4 regions of the Photobacterium panuliri genome follow, and region 2 is predicted to be linked to each of the others. Evidence: predicted binding sites of a transcription regulator. Region 2 holds the regulator's gene; each other region holds the start of a gene.
What was found. The regulator PurR, encoded in region 2, represses purine synthesis genes. The targets are predictions, from matches to a motif close to TNANGNAAACGTTTNCNTNA.
Positions count from the first base shown of each region.

Region 1: a site for PurR is predicted at 1,217-1,236, ahead of purM (phosphoribosylformylglycinamidine cyclo-ligase). Genes of this name have one in related genera too.
Region 3: a site for PurR is predicted at 851-870, ahead of glpX (class II fructose-bisphosphatase). Genes of this name have one in related genera too.
Region 4: a site for PurR is predicted at 868-887, ahead of ACSF8X_RS13945 (formate--tetrahydrofolate ligase). Genes of this name have one in related genera too.

Region 1 is NZ_CP197192.1:3,180,545-3,182,741, reverse strand. It holds gene purN (phosphoribosylglycinamide formyltransferase) at 1-111, opposite strand, end outside; gene purM (phosphoribosylformylglycinamidine cyclo-ligase) at 115-1,155, opposite strand; gene upp (uracil phosphoribosyltransferase) at 1,352-1,978, shown strand; gene ACSF8X_RS14550 (uracil-xanthine permease family protein) at 2,116-2,197, opposite strand, start outside.
Region 2 is NZ_CP197192.1:1,845,636-1,847,832, reverse strand. It holds gene ACSF8X_RS08580 (heme ABC transporter ATP-binding protein) at 1-303, shown strand, start outside; gene purR (HTH-type transcriptional repressor PurR) at 629-1,633, shown strand; cyclic di-GMP riboswitch class I at 1,838-1,943, shown strand; gene ACSF8X_RS08570 (TfoX/Sxy family DNA transformation protein) at 2,069-2,197, shown strand, end outside.
Region 3 is NZ_CP197192.1:188,856-191,052, reverse strand. It holds gene glpX (class II fructose-bisphosphatase) at 1-789, opposite strand, end outside; gene glpK (glycerol kinase GlpK) at 969-2,197, opposite strand, start outside.
Region 4 is NZ_CP197192.1:3,073,222-3,075,418, forward strand. It holds gene pflA (pyruvate formate lyase 1-activating protein) at 1-667, shown strand, start outside; gene ACSF8X_RS13945 (formate--tetrahydrofolate ligase) at 947-2,197, shown strand, end outside.

The DNA.
Region 1 (2,197 bases), 1.3 Mb from region 2:
TGACAGAACGGCAACGACACCGGCGTTGTTGATGATGCCTGACTCGCAGGCATCAATCATAGCTTGAAGGTTGGAGCCGTTACCGGAGAGTAGGACGACAATTCTCTTCATGCCCTAGCATATCTCCACTTGCTCTTCGCCCTTATCTGCAGCCGCTATCTTACCGAGTAGCCATGCTTTCTCACCTTCGGCGTTCAGAATGGCAATTGCCTGCTCGGCCTGTTCAGCGGGTAGGGCAATCACCAGACCCACACCGCAGTTGAAGGTACGGTACATTTCGTAAGTATTAACATTGCCGGCTTGCTGGAGCCAATTGAACACTGCCGGCCATTGCCAGCTGGTGCCGTCGATAACAGCCTTGGTGCCATCAGGCAACACTCGGGGGATATTTTCCCAGAAGCCGCCGCCAGTAATATGGGAGATAGCATGGACGTCGCAGCTTTCCATCATCTTCAATGTGGACTGCACGTAAATTTTAGTTGGCTCAAGCAAATGGTCGGCCAATGTTTTGCCTTCCAGCTCTTGGTTGAGATCGGCTTGGGATACCTCGATGATTTTGCGGATCAGCGAGAAGCCATTAGAGTGTGGGCCGCTGGACGCAACAGCAATCAAAGCATCACCGGCTTTGACCTTGCTGCCATCAATGATGTCGGCTTTTTCTACGACGCCAACACAAAAACCGGCAACATCATAATCCTCGCCGTGGTACATGCCTGGCATTTCTGCCGTTTCGCCGCCAATCAGGGCACAGCCTGACTGTAGGCAGCCTTCGCCAATGCCAGTTACCACTGCTGCTGCTGTATCTACGTCCAACTTGCCGGTTGCATAGTAGTCAAGGAAGAAAAGGGGCTCTGCACCTTGTACGATAAGATCGTTGACACACATGGCAACCAGATCGATGCCGATAGTATCGTGCTTGTTCAGATCCATTGCCAAGCGAAGTTTCGTCCCTACACCATCGGTACCCGATACCAGTACCGGCTCTTTGTATTTGGTTGGCAGGGCACAAAGGGCGCCAAAACCACCAATATTGCCCATCACTTCCGGACGATGGGTGCGTTTTACCACCCCTTTAATACGGTCAACCAATGCGTTGCCTGCATCGATATCAACACCAGCATCTTTGTAACTAAGAGAAGAGTTATTGCCGCTCACAGGAGATCCCTCAACGTATTAAAGTAAAAAAGCGGGGGTATGATAACAGCAGTCAGAGCGGAAAGGAAAACGTTTGCGTCAATAAATGTCACTGGCTGTTTCCTGAGCAAACGAAACGAACACCCCTATCGGTAGCACGATAGTCTAGTGTATAATAATGTGATTTTTTGAAAATTCGTTTGCTTAGGAGTCAGAGATGAAAGTCGTTGAGGTTAAACACCCACTGGTAAAACATAAGATTGGTCTTATGCGCGAAGGTGACATCAGCACTAAGCGTTTCCGTGAGTTGGCAACGGAAGTTGGTAGCTTGCTGACGTATGAAGCGACTTCAGACTTCGAAACGGAAAAGGTTACTATCGAAGGTTGGAATGGTCAAGTCGAAATTGATCAGATCAAAGGTAAAAAAGTAACTGTAGTGCCAATTCTGCGTGCCGGTCTTGGCATGATGGATGGCGTGCTAGAGCACATGCCAAGCGCACGTATCAGTGTTGTTGGTATCTACCGTGATGAAGAAACACTGGAGCCGGTCCCTTATTTCAACAAGCTGGCATCGAATATCGATGAGCGTATCGCATTGGTGGTTGACCCTATGCTGGCGACTGGCGGTTCTATGATCGCAACATTGGATCTGCTGAAGGAACACGGTTGTACCCAGTTTAAGGTATTGGTACTGGTTGCTGCGCCTGAGGGTATCGAAGCGCTTGAAAAAGCTCACCCAGATGTTGAGCTATACACCGCAGCTATCGACGAGAAGCTAAATGACAAGGGCTACATTGTTCCTGGTCTAGGTGATGCGGGCGACAAAATTTTCGGTACCAAGTAACACCGAACCGCTGACAAGAGCCGGGCAGATGCCCGGCTTTTTTTTGTCTGTTATCAATGCTTGGCTTGTGTTATCGGTTAGGTATAAAAACGGGGCGCATTGGCGCCCCGGTTGGTTTTTATTGGTTTAGCAAGCGGTTACTTGCCGTCTGCTTCGATTTGCGCATTGTCCACGACGTGGTTTTCACCGAGATCATCAGGCAGGATCAGGTTGAGGATA
Region 2 (2,197 bases):
GGCCATCAATGTATACTGATGCTTGACGAACCGACATCGGCGCTTGATCTTGCCCACCAGCACAATACTTTGCAGGTAGCCAAAGACATGGCCAAATCTGGCGCTGCCGTTGTTGTGGTCATTCATGACCTAAATTTGGCCTCACAGTATGCCGATCGATTGGTGATTATGAACCACGGTCGTATCCAAGCAGATGGAAACGCTGACCAAGTCCTAACCAGTAGCAATATTGAACGTGTCTATGGTTGGCGGGTATCGGTCATGCCCCATCCTGTTTATGGCTATCCCATTGTAATATCATAAGCCTCACGGATAGAAATGATGACCGCCATCAAGATTTTTTCATTTCTTCGATAAGAATTATTGCACTCTTATCCACACTCGGTAAAATGTGAACGCAAGCGATTACACGGTGCAAACTAACAGTGCGTTGCTTGTTACGCTATTCTATACGTCGATCAGAACGACGAGCTATGCCGCCCTTTGTGATGCGGCTTTAGCTGTTTCTACTCGCTGTACTCAATAGAATAGTGAACTGTAATTACAGCAGATGTGGATAAGTTCACTACTCTTTTGGGTAAAGCTTTCAGTTAGGTCCTCTGACCTCTATCTTATTAGAAGAATAACTATGGCAACGATTAAAGATGTTGCGCGTTTGGCTGGTGTTTCAACGACCACCGTCTCTCACGTAATCAACAAAACTCGCTTCGTCGCAGAAGCAACACAGAAAAAAGTCTTGGAAGCCGTTGACGAGCTTAACTATGCACCGAGTGCCGTTGCGCGAAGCTTGAAGTGCAACACAACTCGCACTATCGGTATGCTGGTAACCAAGTCAACCAACCCATTCTTCGCTGAAGTTGTCCACGGCGTTGAAGAGTACTGCTATGGTCAGGGTTACACACTTATCCTTTGTAATACCGAAGGAAACCTCGACAAGCAGCGCGACTATCTGCGAATGCTGGCTGAAAAACGCGTAGATGGCCTGTTGGTCATGTGTTCTGATCTGGACGAAAAACTGCTTGCACTGTTAGAGCGCCAAAAAGATCTACCAATGGTTATCATGGACTGGGGTCCAGAGAGCCCACATACAGATAAGATCCAAGACAATGCAGAACTTGGTGGCTATGTAGCGACTAAATACTTCATTGAGCATGGTCACAAGAAAATTGGTTGCCTGACAGGCCACAGCGAAAAGGCTGCTTGCCGCGATCGCCTTAAAGGTTTCCGCAAGGCAATGAACGAAGCGAATTTGCCTGTCAACGAAGATTGGATTCTGGAAGGTGACTTCGAGTGTGAATCTGCCGTTGTCGCAGCAAATGCCTTAATCGCAATGGAAGAACGTCCAACTGCTATCTTCTGTTTCAACGACATCATGGCGATGGGTCTGATCAGTACCTTCCAACAAGCAGGAATCCGTATACCGGATGATATCTCTATCATTGGTTACGACAATATCGATCTAGCACCTTACTTTTCACCACCATTGACCACAATCCACCAGCCAAAGCGTCGATTGGGCAAAAGTGCTGTTGAGATTTTGATGCATCGCGTAAAAGACAAAGAACATGCACACCAAGTGTTCGAGATGACTCCTGAACTGGTTGAGCGAAAATCAGTGAAGAAACTCAACTAATTACACGTCACACAATCTGATGACAATACAAGAAGCTGGCCTACCATAGGCCGGCTTTTTTTACAATTTTGACCGATACTTATCGAACGAAAATCAAAAATGCGTTGCCTTTATCAGCCATCTGAATGAAAATATGTGACAAGGATCACAAAACCAAAATTGGGAGCAAGTTCAAATTTATCAACTAATGATATTCTTACCAGGTCACGAACAAGGCAAACCTATCGAAAGGTAGGGACGCAAAGCTTCCGGCCTAAGAGCTGAATATATCCCTATTTTTTATTCAACTTAAGGTAGCGGGGTTGCCGATGGATATAGCAATCATCATTTCAGAAAATATTCGCTATTGTCTGACATAACCAGTTGTGTATCTTTGCTATTCTTTCTCCACGCTCTGTTGTTTGGTGACTTCTAACTTATTTACAGAGAAGACACATGGACAAACCAGTACTTAAAGACTCATTACGACTATTCCAATGTTTTGGTAATATCAAATCACGTTCTATGTTTGGTGGTTATGGTATTTTTTCCGGCGAAACGATGTTCGCGCTAGTCGTAAATAAT
Region 3 (2,197 bases), 1.7 Mb from region 2:
GTTGGGCTCGATGCCCATTTCGCGGCAGCGGTCAATTTCCAGCTGGCCGTGGGCGCGGTTGGCCTCGGTATCCCCTTTGACCTCGTGGCGCGGCAGCAGGCGGCCGTGCATATCGCCACCCAGTGCGCGGATGGCGGCGGCAGAGACTACGCCTTCCGGCGCGCCGCCGATGCAGTACATGATGTCCACTTCGCTGTCTGGCATGCAGGTCAGGATCGAAGCCGCGACATCGCCGTCCGGCACCGCGTAGACCCGGATGCCCATGCCTTGCATCTCGGCGATGATGGCATCATGGCGTGGTTTTGCCAAAGTGATGACGACCAGCTCGCAGAGCGGTTTGCCGAGGGCTTCGGCGATGGCGTGAAGGTTGTCGGCCAGCGGTTTGTTGAGGTCGATAACGTCTTTGGCGGCTGGGCCTACGACCAGTTTCTCCATGTACATATCAGGTGCTTTCAGGAACGAGCCTTTCTCGCCGGCAGCCAAGACGGCCAGGGCGTTGTTCTGGCCCATAGCGGTCATTCGGGTTCCTTCGATTGGATCGACAGCGATGTCCACGGCATCACCGCCAGTACCGACTTTCTCACCGATATAGAGCATCGGTGCTTCGTCGATTTCGCCTTCGCCAATGACGATTTCGCCCTCGATTTCCGTTTGGTTCAGCAGGGTACGCATAACTTCCACGGCTGCGCCGTCAGCTGCGTTCTTGTCGCCACGGCCGAGCCACTTGTAGCCTGCCAGTGCTGCGCCTTCCGTGACACGGGAAAATGCCATTGCCAAATCGCGTTTCATGGTTACTCCAGAAATAGAAATCAGTGAGCTGAAAAAATCTGGCGCGATTCTACCACAGCTTGAGTGGAAACGTTTGCGTTAGCGCAAAAATCCTTATTTCCCGGTAGTTCTTAGCGATTTGTGCGTGCACAAATAAAAAAGGCCTGCGAATGCAGGCCTTGTCACCGTTAGGGGCGAGATCAGATGTCGTCTTCGATAGCCCAGCCCTTGGCGCATTCAACCGCGCGCTTCCAGCCGTTATAGCGGCGGTTGCGCTTCTGGTCATCGGCACATGGGATGAACTTGCGATCCAGCTCGGCCTTGTCCTTGAGGTCGTCAATGCTGTCCCAGAACCCGACAGCCAAGCCCGCGAGGTAGGCGGCACCCAGTGCCGTTACCTCGGTTACCACTGGGCGGTGGACCTCGGTATCCAGAACATCAGACTGGAACTGCATCAGGAAGTTATTAGCCACTGCACCGCCGTCGACGCGCAGGGTATCCAGCTTGATCTGGGAGTCAGCCTGCATAGCATCAAGTACGTCGCGGGTCTGGTAGGCCACGCTCTCCAGTGTCGCACGGATGATATGGTTGGAGTTGACGCCGCGGGTCAGGCCGACGATGGCACCACGCGCATATGGGTCCCAATACGGTGCGCCCAGGCCGGTAAAGGCTGGCACCACGTAGACGCCGTTGGCACTGCCGACCTTCTCAGCGAAGTACTCGGAGTCTTTGGCATCGTCAAGCAGCTTGACTTCGTCGCGTAGCCATTGGATGGATGCGCCACCCATAAATACCGCACCTTCCAGCGCGTAGGCAACATCGCCTTTAGGGCCGCAAGCCAGTGTGGTCAGTAGGCCATTGTGCGAGGTCACTTTCTCCTTGCCGGTGTTCATCAGCAAGAAGCAGCCTGTACCATAGGTATTCTTGGCCTGGCCTGCTTCGACACACATCTGGCCGAACAGGGCGGCCTGCTGGTCACCGGCAATACCAGAAATTGGAATACGGGTACCGCCTTTACCACCGATGTTGGTCTGGCCGTAGACTTCGGAAGACGCCTTGACTTCCGGCATCATAGATAGCGGGATATCCAAGGCTTTCAGTAGCTTCTCGTCCCATTGCAGGGTATTGATATTGAACACCATAGTGCGCGAGGCGTTGGTGTAGTCGGTAACGTGGACGCGGCCCTGGGTCATCTTCCAAATCAGCCAGGTATCGACAGTACCGAACAGCAGGTCGCCGGCCTCGGCTTCCTCGCGGGCGCCTTCGACGTTGTCGAGGATCCATTTGATTTTGGTTCCCGAGAAGTAAGGGTCGACCACCAAGCCAGTATTGTCGCGGATGTATTCTTCCAGCCCTTCGTTTTTAAGGCCTTCGCAGATATCCGCAGTACGGCGGCACTGCCAGACGATAGCGTTGTAAACCGGCTTGC
Region 4 (2,197 bases), 1.2 Mb from region 2:
TATGCAAGGCTGCTTGATGCGCTGCCAGTATTGCCACAACCGCGATACTTGGGACTTGCATGACGGGAAAGAAATCACCGTAGATGAACTGATGAAGGAAGCCACGTCTTACCGTCACTTCATGAACGCTTCTGGCGGCGGTGTAACAGCATCTGGTGGCGAAGCCATGATGCAGCCCGAATTTGTTCGAGATTTCTTCCGTGCTGCACAGGCCCAGGGAATCCACACCTGCCTAGATACCAACGGTTACATCCGCAAGCACACTGAGGTCGTCGACGAAGTGCTGGATGCTGCCGATCTCGTCATGCTCGACCTGAAGCAACTGGATGACTCAATCCACCAGAACTTGGTCGGCGTGCCGAACAAACGCGTATTGGATTTTGCCCGTTACCTGCACCAGCGTGGCCAGAAAACCTGGATCCGCTATGTTGTGGTGCCTGGCTTCACCGACGACGAGCGCTCCGCCCACCTGCTTGGCGAGTTCATCAAAGACATGGACAACATCGAGAAGGTCGAACTGCTGCCGTATCACCAGCTCGGCGAGCACAAGTGGGAAGCCATGGGCTTTGACTACCCACTAACAGGCGTGAGCCCGCCATCCAAAGAAACTATGGAAAAAGTCAAAGAGATCATCAGCAGCTACACCAATGCCAAAGTGATGTTCTAACCTCCATACCCCGATCCAAAAGGAGAGCCAACGCTCTCCTTTTACTCTCTCACTGAATAACAACCACTTCCGAGAACTTAAGCTTTCAAATTCACTTCTCCCATCAACCACAGATTGACGTGGCTATTGATTAAAGACAAAATCACCGCACTTATCTCGGAAATTCGCTATATACGCATAATAAAATTATGGTATAAACCAACCGCAAACGATTGCGCCAACTGAATTTAATGATTTCCGCAATATTTTACATGATACGCAGCGAGGTTATTGTGCACCATGAAAAGTGATATTGAGATTTGCCGTGATACCACATTAACCCCTATCGAGACTATCGCCCAACAGGCAGGCCTACTGGCCGAGGACTTGACGCCACAAGGTACCCTCAAAGCCAAGATCAAACCAGCCGTACTCAAGCGCCTGGCCGATCGCCAAGAAGGCAAACTGATCGTCGTCACCGCAATTACACCGACACCGCTTGGCGAAGGCAAGACAGTAACCACCATCGGTTTGGCCCAAGGGCTGGCTAAAATTAACCGCTCCGTCATAGCTTGTATCCGCCAGCCATCGATGGGACCGGTATTCGGCGTGAAAGGCGGTGCCGCTGGCGGCGGCTACAGCCAAGTTGCGCCGATGGAGAAACTCAACCTCCACCTAACGGGCGATATCCATGCTGTTACGGCCGCCCATAACCTTGCCGCTGCCGCACTGGATGCGCGCCTCTACCATGAACAGCGCCACGGCTATGAAGCCTTCAGCGAAAAAACGGGACTAAAAGCCCTGCGCATCGATATCAACCGTATCGTCTGGAAGCGAGTCATGGATCATAATGATCGTGCCCTACGAATGATCACTGTCGGCAAAAACGAGCCCGGCAAAGATATCAACGGAATCGAACGTGAGGACGGATTTGAGATCTCGGCGGCCTCCGAGCTGATGGCCATCCTGGCCCTGTCGCATGATCTGGCTGACATGCGCCAGCGCATCGGTCGTGTCGTACTGGCCTATGATCTTGACGGCAACCCTGTCACTGCCGAGGATCTGCAAGTAGCAGGGGCGATGGCTGTCACCATGTGCGAGGCTATCGAGCCGACCCTGATGCAAACGCTCGAAGGGGTACCGACGCTGATCCATGCCGGCCCATTTGCCAATATTGCCCACGGCAACTCGTCGATCATTGCCGATCGTATTGCCCTGAAGCTGGCCGATTTCACCGTAACCGAAGGCGGCTTTGGCTCGGATATGGGCTTTGAGAAAGCCTGTAATATCAAGGCCCAGCAAGCCGGTCGCGGGCCGGACTGTGCCGTTGTCGTTGCCACCCTGCGCGGCCTAAAAGCCAACTCGGGTCTCTACGATCTCCGCCCGGGACAAGCACTGCCAGATGCGATCTTCGAACCTGACAGCAAAGCTCTGGATGCCGGTTTTGCCAATCTAAAATGGCACATCAACAATGCCGCCCGCTATGGGGTGCCTGTTGTGGTGGCGATCAACCGCTTCCCGCAGGATACAGAACAAGAACTGACGACCCTA